One region of the Paenibacillus puldeungensis genome, then DNA from elsewhere that is predicted to be linked to it. Evidence: predicted binding sites of a transcription regulator. Region 1 holds the regulator's gene; the other holds the start of a gene.
The links. Region 1 encodes Rex, which represses fermentation and respiration genes when NADH is low (regulators of the CRP and FNR family bind a similar motif). Its sites were predicted from a motif close to TTGTGAAATATTTCACAA; they were not measured.
Positions count from the first base shown of each region.

Region 2: a site for Rex is predicted at 1,597-1,614, ahead of ACFQ3W_RS25010 (TorD/DmsD family molecular chaperone). Genes of this name have one in related genera too.

Region 1 covers NZ_JBHTLM010000020.1:29,677-35,345, reverse strand. The annotation lists gene ACFQ3W_RS21055 (AraC family transcriptional regulator) at 1-467, shown strand, start outside; gene ACFQ3W_RS21050 (cell wall elongation regulator TseB-like domain-containing protein) at 922-1,407, opposite strand; gene ACFQ3W_RS21045 (amidohydrolase) at 1,480-2,778, opposite strand; gene ACFQ3W_RS21040 (redox-sensing transcriptional repressor Rex) at 2,768-3,445, opposite strand; gene dinG (ATP-dependent DNA helicase DinG) at 3,455-5,669, opposite strand, start outside.
Region 2 covers NZ_JBHTLM010000033.1:23,893-29,561, forward strand. The annotation lists gene ACFQ3W_RS25005 (efflux RND transporter permease subunit) at 1-227, shown strand, start outside; gene ACFQ3W_RS25010 (TorD/DmsD family molecular chaperone) at 672-1,361, opposite strand; gene mobA (molybdenum cofactor guanylyltransferase) at 1,637-2,284, opposite strand; gene ACFQ3W_RS25020 (MFS transporter) at 2,413-3,630, shown strand; gene ACFQ3W_RS25025 (LacI family DNA-binding transcriptional regulator) at 3,806-4,783, shown strand; gene ACFQ3W_RS25030 (glutamine--tRNA ligase/YqeY domain fusion protein) at 5,302-5,669, opposite strand, start outside.

The sequences.
Region 1 (5,669 bases):
ATTTCGGCAAAGCACTTCTTAAAGAGGCCTCTGCCTATGCGATGCTCATCCAGTTCTTCGTTTTGCTCGGACGCCATTTTATGAACCGGGAACGCCGTTTTTCTCACCGAAAAGGTCAGAAACAGCAGCACAAATACATCGATAAGCTTATGCAAGTCTGCACGTATATCAATGAGCACTGCACCGAGGATATTCAGGTTGAGCACCTCGCCGAGCTCTCCGGCTTCAGCAAATTTCACTTCATGCGTTTGTTTAAGCAATACATGGGCATGTCCTATTACCACTACTTAAGCCAACACCGCATCATGCATGCGGAAAAGCTGCTGATCGATCCGAATCTGTCGATTATGGAAGTGGCCATGAGCTCCGGCTTTGGGAGTTTGCCCACCTTCAATCGAGTTTTTAAAAACATGAAGAAATGTACTCCTTCGGAATATAAAAGTCTGCATGGGGTCCATACCTTTTGAAAATAACCTATAAGTAAAAAAACAATTGACTCCTTTGAACGTTGTTGCTGTAAATTTTTCTTCTTGACCATATGCATTCAACCGAAAGGTACGGCACGTAGTTGTAAAAAGTACATCTAATCCGTCCGAACTGTTCATTTTTCCCACTTTAGTTGCAAAATGTACATTTAAATCGGGCCTAAATCCCATTCATCAGCCTACGAGCCCTATTTAGCTGTATTTTTTGCATCTACTTTTCTCCTACCCTGCAAACGTGATGAAATAACTGCACTAAATACATCTACTCAACACTGGGCGACGGGCGATGGGCAACAGGCGACGAGCCCGCAGCTTGGTAGGGGGCGCCGTCCTTGTAATCTTCGTAAAAAAAGATGACTCCTGATGGATATCAGAAGTCATCTTTTGTCAAATAGTCGCTTTATAACGGCCAGGCTAACAATTGGTAAAATCGCCATTACCGGTTCGGTAGTGTAAACACTTCCTCAAGCGGCTCCCCCTTACTAAAATCGAAGAAGCGATAGTAATGGTGATCTTTCTCTTTATAGAATAGCTGCCAAACGAGCTTATCGTTATAGACCCCCGGCAGCAGTCGAACGATCTTTATACCAGGCAATCGATCCTTGATGAGGGTCCGAACCTGATCCTCCGAAACGCCTTCCGATAACAGCCGTACTTCCGGTGCATGATCTTTTCTCAACCAGACCATCATATCTCGGCCAGATTCGTCCTTGCCCTTGACGACCCAGCACACTTCATCCCATACCGACTTCCATACTTGATCGCTTTCCACCAGACCCGACTCCTGCTTTGCCTGCTGAATGGCTGCCGACTCACCATTCCAATAATCCTGATTAACGTAAATATAAAAGCGGTGAAGTCCAAAGAGCACGAGCAGCAGGATCAGGAGGGAGAGCAGGAGCCATTTGGTTCTCTTTCTCAACCTTCTCTTCCTTTCTCCGAAGTAGGCAGTCGAACCCGCCAGATTGAAGCTGCGGATACTGCCAACTGTAATCTAGCGAGCTAGCAGACCTTCAAATGCTGCCTGAGCCTCGAAGCGAACCTTCTCTTCATCCAGCGTGAGGCAGGCCCCGTGTTTAACCACCTGCTTGCCGTTAATCCATACATGCTCGACATCCTTCGGACCAGCGGAATAAACGACATGGGAAATGTAGTCCGTTTTCGGCAGAAAATGAGCTTGCTCCGTATTCAGCGCGATGAAATCCGCCTTCATCCCAGCAGCCAGCCTGCCTGTGTTTTGCATGAAGAGCGATTTCGCTCCATACTCCGTTCCCATTTTGAGAGCTTCTAATGCTGGAACTGCGGTAGGATCGCCGGAAACACCCTTATGAATCAGAGCAGCCAACCTGATCTCCTCAAACATGTCGAGATTGTTGTTGCTCGCAGCGCCATCCGTGCCCAGTGAAACAACGACCCCTTTGCTTAATAGCTCCGGAACACGAGCCACACCGCTGGCCAGTTTCAGGTTGCTACCCGGATTATGCGAGACGGCAACATGATGTGCAGCTAACACGTAAATTTCCTCGTCCGTCAAATGCACGGCGTGCGCCAGCAAAGTTGGACGCGAGAACATCCCAAGTTTGCGCAGATGCTCTACAGGCCGAGCCCCATAGTCCTTGACATTCTGCTCTACTTCCGCAAGCGTCTCCGACATATGCGTATGCATTGGAAGATCCAGATCATGTGCCACCTGAACAAATTTCTCGATGTAGTCAGGCGGGCAGGTGTAAGGAGCGTGCGGCGAGATCATAGTCGTGATCCGTCCATCCGCTTTACCGTGCCAATCGCGGGCGAAACGGATAGCCTCCTGCAGCTTCTGATCCTGAACTTCAGGAGGACAAAGGCCGATCACCCCTCGCGTCAATACGGCGCGAATCCCCGATTCTTCAACGACCTTAGCCACTTGGTCCATATGGTCATACATGTCGAGGAACGTCGTTGTTCCGCCTTTGAGCATTTCCAGTACGGACAATGCTGTTCCGGCATAAACATCTGCCCCCGTAAACTTGGCTTCCATCGGCCACATCTTTTCCTGCAGCCAATTTTGAAGCACCATATCATCTCCGTATCCACGAAGAAGAGACATCGCCGCATGGCCATGCGTATTTACGAGCCCAGGCAGGAACAGCAATCCTTTGCCATCAAATGTTTCGGCCCCTTCTACGCCTTCCGGGCGCTGTTCACCAATGTAAGTGATCGTATCCCCTTCCACAAGCATATATCCGCGAACGATGGTACAATCTTCCTTTAACACGGCAAACGTACCATTCTTAATCAACCACTTACGACTCATAACTTACCGGTTCCTTTCCATCCTCCAAATAATAAGCCAAGCTTAACAAATCCGTTGTAAAGTCAGCCGCATGGATTCGAACTTCCGGCGGAACCTTTAATACCGTCGGTGCAAAATTCAAGATAGCTCTAATTCCAGCCTCAACCAATTGATCAGCAACGCGTTGAGCCTCAAAATCCGGGACTGTAATAATTCCGATGCGGATGTTATTAGCCTTGACCATGTCGCCTAGATCATCGATGGGCTGAATCGTAATATTGTTAATTTGCTTGCCGATCTTCTCAGGCGAAGCGTCAAAAACGGCCACGATCTTCATGTTATCTTTTAAGTATGCATTATAGTTAGATAGTGCTTGACCAAGATTACCAGCACCCACCAAAGCAACATTGATTTGCTGGTCTAAATTCAAAATTTCTTGAATTTTCTCGATCAGATAAGCGACATCGTATCCAATGCCTTTTCGCCCGAAATCGCCGAAATAAGCGAGATCCTTACGAATTTGCGCCGGATTGAGGTCCAGCTTCTGGCCAAGTTCTTGCGAAGAAACCGTAGGTACCTCGCGGCGGCTCAGTTCATTCAGAAAACGCAGGTATACCGGCAATCTGCGAACGACAGCATCCGAAATTTTTTCTGATTTCATACTTTGTTTCCCCCTATTCTGGCGCAAGATTGAGGACTATGATTGTTCCTCAGGATTCAACCATTCCGATATGCGTGGAACCATTTGACCAAGCGGCATATGCTCCATCTTCGGACCTGGCAAAGAGTATAGAAAATATTTTCCGTAATATGATTCCAAGATGCGCGTATCATACACGATCACGATTCCCCGATCCTGTGAGGTACGGACGAGTCGTCCAAATCCTTGCTTAAAACGAATGACAGCCTGAGGCACTGACAGCTTCATAAAAGGATTTTTCTTCTCCTTCTGCAGCCGTTCGCTCTTTGCCTCCACAAGTGGATGATTCGGCGGCTGAAAAGGTAGACGTACAATCGCTAAGCTCGTTAAAGCCTCACCGGGAATATCTACTCCTTCCCAGAAGCTGCTCGTTCCGAGCAATACCGAAGCATCCTGTCCCTGAAACCGACGGGTCAGCTTCGTACGGCTGCCGCTGTCCATGCCTTGTCCTATGACGGTGATCCCTTCCGCGGACAGCAGCTCCTTTAGTGGGTCGTAAACCTGGCGGAGCATGCGGTAAGACGTAAACAGTACGAGCATGCGTCCCTTCGTGGCGATGGCTGTATCCGCCAACGACCGAACCAGCGTGGTGACGAAGTGATCATCACCAACGCTTCCTTTGACGCTAGGAAAATCCCTCGGAATGACCAGCAATGCCTGATCCCGGTAGTTAAACGGTGACGGCAGCATCGAGGTGATCAACCGATCCTCGGAGGCCGCTTCCTGCAGCCCCAATTGCTCGATCATGTACTGAAACGATTTGTCAACCGATAAAGTTGCCGAGGTCATGACCACGCTTTTCTTACTGTCGAAAAAATACTCCTTCAGTTGGGCGCTCACATCAATGGGAACAGCATACATTTGCAAAGACCGGCTGCGATAGTTTCCGTTACCCTCCATCCAATAGACGGTATCTTCGCCATCTAATTTCATGAAGAAGCGCAACGCCTCGCGTTCGGTTCCCAAGTCCTTAAGCAAACCGCTGATGTCGGTCAGCAAGCTTTCCGATCCGATATCGTCCTGCTCTTCCCTGATTTGACTGAGCAGGCGTTCTCCTTTGCGCAGCACGTCCCCAAGCGAGACATAAATTTGGTTCTCCAGCGCAGCCAGCGTGTCCCAATCCTTCGGCTTCTTATGCGGCAGCAGCCGAAAAACGAATTGACCAGGATCTCCAGGCGCAGCATCACTGCGTTCCGGCATAAGCGTGAACAGCAACTCGTTTAGCTTGTCCCAGGTCTCTTTCACATCTACAAGCGTAGGATAAAAGCTGTCAATAACGGAGCACCACTCAGCCGACTTTTCGTTTACCGAGCTTTGCAACTGGATACGCAAATTCGGAAACTGGCCTGTCTTACTATCTTTGAATAGGCGGGTTAAGGTGTGAATGACTGTAAAATACTTCATATTAATCCCTAAATGTTTGCCCGCCACATCCTCCAGGTGATGTGCTTCATCGATGACCAGACGCTCATAGCCCGGAAGCAGTTGATGACCTGCCTGAATGTCCGTAAACAATTTGGAATGATTCGTGATGACCACATCCGCCACACCGGCTTCGTGCTTCGCCCGGTGGTAGAAGCATTTTCGAAACCACGGACACGAACGACCTAAACATGAATCGGACTCGCTTGCGACTGTCTCCCAAAAATCATTTCCGCGATTTCCTAAGTTAAGCTCCTCGTCATCACCGTTTATCGTTTGTGTCAGCCACACAATCATTTGTGCAGCCGTCATCACCTCTTCTTTTGGCGTTGTGAAGTCTCTTCTGTTTATTTTATGTTCAAATTTACGCAGACACAAATAATGTTGTCTTCCCTTAAATACAGCCGCCAGAAAAGGAAACGGAACGACCTCGGTCAGCAGTGGGATATCTCGCTCTCTAAGCTGCTCCTGAAGGTTAATCGTATGTGTACTTACCATAACCTTCTCATCCTGTTTAACGCTATGATATATTGCAGGAAGTAAGTAACCTAACGATTTTCCGGTCCCTGTTCCAGCTTCTACCAAAAGATGTTTGTCCTCGTCAAAGGCCTTCATCACTTCATGAAGCATCATGTTCTGCGCTTCCCGTTCCTCATATTGCGGCAGGCGCTCACGCAGACGTTCACGTACCTGATCCATAAACTGCTCGAAGGTGATATCCTCCAGCGGATTGTCCAAAAGCGCATTTCGAGGCGTTTCGATATCCATCCAATCCTCAGCTTGCAGCGCA
Region 2 (5,669 bases), on a different contig from region 1:
CGCGGCTTCGTCCGATTCTCATGACGGCGCTGGCTACGATCGGCGCTCTGCTGCCGCTCGTCTTCGGCTGGGAGCATAGCGCAGGGATCATCTCCCGCGGGCTCGGCATCACCGTTATCGGCGGTCTGATCAGCTCGACGCTGCTTACCTTGGTCATCGTGCCGATCGTCTATGAATTCCTTATGAAATTCCGCCACCGCAAAGCCGGGGGAGCGGAGCTCGAGTAATCAAACATAGGAAAAACCGTTGGAGCCATGTGTGCTCCAGCGGTTTTTTATTTACTCGCAAGAAAAACTACCGCGAATCGTGGTCTGTCTCCCCTTGTCTCCCCTGAAAGTACGTCGATCGACTGTTTCTCCATCGCTGGTGACTGGGTGGTAGCTAAATGTATTTTGTACATTTATTTTTAGCAATTGTGCCTACCCCGCGTAAGTAAATGCAAAAAGTGCAGCTAAATTGAGGCAAATTTACACACCCCTTCGTTTTTAGTCCATTTGGATGCACTTTTCACAATTAAACAGTCAAAAATGGAATAAAGTTCAATATTAGATGTAGAAAATACATCTATTCAGATGCTCCCAGATTCCTTTATGCAAAAAAGGACATGCCGTCATGCGCATAAGTCGCAGCCGCGGCATAGTCCTTTATTTTTTTTGCTATGGATGCTCTCTCTATACCAACCGTTGGCTGGCCCGCCAGCGCCGAAGCTGCTGCAAATCCGAAGGAAGGAACTCCTGTAACAGCTCAGCCAGCCCCTTATACAAGGGACTTGCCGTTGCCTGCAGCAACTCTGCTGCAAACTCGGGAGCCCACTTCAGCAGGTGGTCCTCGAGAAACTTGATTTGCGCGTCAGCCAGCCCCAAGCAGCTGTAACACAGGTTTTCCTTGCTCAGCATCTCTTCGGCCAATACGGCCATAAATTCGAGCTCCAGCGCAATATGATCATCGCGTTCCCCGTTCAATTTATTAAATACGATTCCGTTGTCCGTATACATTTTTCCAACTTCCGAGATGCAGGAAAAGGCGTCAGCCCCTTCAGTTCTGCAACGAAAAATACTTTCACAGGACGCAAGCATCGCATCATGTCCCATAAACAGTCGTTCATATTCCTCGGCTTCCTTATAGCAAACACGGCGAAAGTCTTCTTCCGAAATGCCTTCCAGGTAGCTCTTAAGTCTTTGGCCACCCCGGCTCTCCGGTACCCGGTTGTTCTGTTCGACCTTTTGACGCCATTGAGCGATAAGGGACATGCGGGGCGGACGACTCAGAAAATCCATCAACAACCGGTACACCCATCCACGAAGCTCCAGCCACCGAACCTGTTCTTGCGTATAGACAAGATGTTTTGACATCATAGTCATCTCTTGGTCATCTCCTTATTTCTTTCGTACCTTATTCGCAGTATTTCTCATAACGTCATTTGCTAACCAGCCACCGATTTGGCCATCCCCATGTATGATTAAATTTTTTCATTTGATGAAAAAAAGATGACTTCCTTATATGTGCCGGAAATCATCTCAAGAGCATATACCGACACATGATTAAGGGGGATCACGTATCGCTCAAGTGCATTATAACGCAAAATGTAAGCGCTTTATGTGATCTATATTACAATTTAGTATGGACTGGTTTACGACTAACTGAAGTCATGCCCCTTTTTTTCGTACCAAATTTTTGCCTGCGCATAATCTTCCGGATGGTTCATATTGAAGGCGAGCTGTTCTTCAGAAATGCCTGTGCCCGCAGCGAGCGTTTGGCCATCCACGTACACCACTTGAAGCCCGTTTAGCCAATTCATCATTTTATGATTGCCTTCCCGTAACTCCTGATCCAGGCTGGGCAGCACGCTCCGCCGGTACACCGCGAGAAGCGGGTGGACTCTTCCGGCCACGCTCGCGACAACAGCTTCCGGCTCTCCGCGACGGCAATCCCCAATTTCAGAGACAGGGACAAAGCTCAGCAAAGCTTGAAACAGCCCACGATTAGCAAAAGGCGTATCACAGGCTACTGCAATGTTCCAATCAGCTGTAGAGGCGCTCAGTCCAGCGTGCAGCCCGGCCAGCGGCCCTGCATCCGCATAGACGTCTGTGACGACTTGCTTATCGAACAACGAGCGATAAACCTCCTTCTTGTTTCCTGCGGCGATCACGATACGTGAAGCGACCGGCTCCAGCTCCTGAATCATTTTTTCCAAAATCGTCACACCTCCGAGTCTTAGGAGAGCTTTATCCTCCCCCATTCGGCGTGACTGCCCGCCTGCGATAATAATCGCTGATACCTCCATCTTAACCACCCTGTTTATAAATTTTGGTAAAAAGAAAAAATGTTGGTTTGTATCCCCTTTCACCTGTGTGTTACATTGAAAGCATAGTCAATTCAACATGATAACGATATGGATCCGGACAGAAAGGAATGGCGCGTTTGCGAGATAATCACTTGCATTGGTCCTCTTCGTTGTTGCCTCTGAGGCTGCTTAACTTCTTTATTTACGGAACGATGGTCATTTTCGCGGCTTTTTTTCAATTATATTTGCAGGACATTGGAATGGACAAGCTGGAAATTGGGACTCTTATGTCGATCGGACCTCTGATTTCTTTAGCGGCCAATCCGTTCTGGAGGTATATTAGCGACCGGCGGCAAAATCCACGGGCTGTCCTGCTGGCGATGCTGATTGGCTTGCTTGTGATGGGACATCTGGTGTTTAAGGTAAACACCTTTCATTTGTTGTATCTGACGATGAGCTTGCTGTTCTTTTTTCAAAGCGCTCTGCTTTCGCAAAGCAACAGCCTGATTTTGGGCTATACGGAAGGAACAAAGTTCAAATTTGGAGCCTTTCGCCTATGGGGTTCCCTCGGCTGGACCTTTATCGCCTTGGCGGCAGGTCCCATTATCGATGCAATTGGGCAATACGGAATATCCCTGTTGTTCAGCGTAACGTTAATGCTGGCAATCAGCTTCACTTTATGGCTGCCGTCAATCCGCCAAACGGCAACTACGCTTTCGCTTAAATCCGCAGACATTCTGCGTACGTTTCGCCAGAAATATTTCATTGCCTTTGTTTTATTCGGCATTCTCGTCTCCATACCAAACTCCATCAATGTTATTTTTATGCCTCTGTTTATAACGGATCTCGGGGGCTCGAGATTGCAGGTGGGGGGAGCCGTCTTTCTGTCAACGGCTTTTGAGGTGCTTGCATTTGTTCTGCTAAATCGTTATTTGAAACGAAAAATCACCTATTTAATGGGCTGCATCACCATCGTCAGCCTACTTTTTGCCTTACGCTGGAATTTAATGTCTGAAGCGACGTATCCGGTACAAATCATGTTCATTCAGCTGCTGCACTCGGTAACGTTTGGCGGGTTCTTTTATGTCGGCACCAGATTGACCACCTTGCTGCTTCCAAAGCCTTTGCGCGCTTCCGGACAGGCTATATACGCCTTCGCGCTTAGCGGGTTGTCCGGTGTCATCGCTGGATCCCTCGGAGGCTGGATTTTCCAAAACTTTGGAGCTGTGTTAATGTACCGGATGGGCGTGATTATGACATTATTCGGCGCATTGGGCTATGCGGCCATGTGGTATCGAATCCACCAAAATGGTTACACTCCGGGTCTGACCCGAATCGAACCTTAACCTGCTCATTATAGTAGTGAAAAGCAATGCTCTCTAGCGTTACGCCCTCGATGTAAGAGGTTGCGCCGCTATGGGAGCATTGTTTTCTTTGTTGCCTTCTCAGTGTACAATATGAAATGCATTCCAGAGCAAGCATTTTTGGATTAATTTTTAACCGGGAAGGGGTCGTTTTTCATTGCCGAACATTAAGCAAATTGCTGAAGCTGCAGGCGTTTCCGTCACGACGGTATCCCGCGTGTTGAACCATCATCCCTACGTTAGTGAAAGCAAGCGGAAAGCCGTCGAAGAAGCTATTGCGCTGCTCAATTATTCACGGAATATGAACGCGGTTCATTTAATTAAAGGCTCGACGCAAACCGTAGGCGTCATCCTTCCCCGGATTAATCTTTTCTACTTTGCCCGAATGATGGAAGGGATGGCACAGGAGGCGCTCAAGTATAACTATAAGCTAATGCTTTGCCAGACTGCCTACCGGCCCGAGGAGGAGCGGCGTGTGCTTGAAATGCTCAGGGACAAGCAAATTGACGGGCTGGTCATTTGCTCCCGGTCTTTGCCGCTGGATCAGCTAGAAGCTTATGCAGAGTATGGCCCTATTGTACTCTGCGAGATGGTGAAGGATCGCCCGCTCTCCTCTGTCTATTTCGACCATTATGCCAGCTTTCAAAAAGCGATCATTTACCTATGGGATAAAGGCCACCGCAAAATCGGCTTTACGATCGGCCGACGTAACAGCCCTAGCAGCCGCAGACGGCTTAAAGCCTATACGGACACACTTCGGACTTTAGGCGGTGAGCCGCGGGAGGATTGGATCCTCGGCGGCTGCTCGGACATTGAGGACGGGGCCGCTCTTGTAGACCGCTTGCTGTCGCTTAAGGAACAGCCGGATGCGCTGCTCATTACAGGCGATCAGGTGGCCGCGGGCTTTATCTTTACTGCCCGGAGCCGCGGGCTTCAGGTTCCCGGCGATTATGCGGTCATCGGCTTCGACAACCAGCCGATCTCGGAAATTATCGGCATTACAACTATTGACAATCGGCTCTCCGAGATCGGGTCCCGGGCATTTGAAATCGTTCATGAGCAAATTTCCGGACAATTGAACGGGCCAGTGACCGAGGAGTTCAGCTTTCGGTTCATCGAGCGAAATTCGGTATAATTTTTTCGCCGCAAACAAGAAAAACCTGGCGGAAGATCACATGCCAGGCCCTTCGATGTGCAACTAGTTTCTGTTGTGGTGTGATTTGTGGTGCGATTTCCTCACCACTAAATGTATTTTGTACAACTAATTTTCGGCAAATTGCGGGTTTATTGATTTTAACTGCAAAAACTGCATCTAAAATGGGCCAATTGGGCTTGAAGGGGCGATTTTTCTCCTTTTAACTGCACTTTTTACAACTAAAACTCTAAGGCTCCCATAATGCCAAGATTTAACTGTATAAAATGCAATTACTACAGCGAGGAGTTCAGAGGAAACTTAGAAAAAGTCCTCAAGGTTCAGGCAGCCCGGCCGACGTTCATTTTTCAATTCACAACTCGGGTATTGTTAAAGAGCGCTTACTCCCGTACAAAAAAAGGGCGGTTCCAATCCATGTTGTCATGGTAATGAAACTACCCTTTTTTCATATTGCTGCTCGTTTCTATAACGTTCTCCCTAACAAAGCCCTACCAAGAAGCTTACTGCTTTGGCAGCTGGAATGAGCTCTTAAGCGAAACGATCCGGTTGAACACCGGATGGCCCGGCTGCGAATACTTCGTATCTACGTTGAAATAGCCGTGACGGAAAAATTGGAATTTATCCTGTGGTTTGGCCTCTTTCATATCAGGTTCGACATAGCCGTGAGCGATCGTCAGTGAATCCGGATTAATGAGGTCGAGGAACGTCTTCTCTGTTCCTACCTTTTCATCGCCTGATTCCTCATCCGATTCTTCTTCCAAGGTTTCGTCCATAATCAGCGGCTCGTACAAACGGAACTCGGCAGGTACCGCCCCGCTTGCTTCCACCCAGTGGATCGTGCCCTTAACTTTGCGGCCAGTGAAGCCGG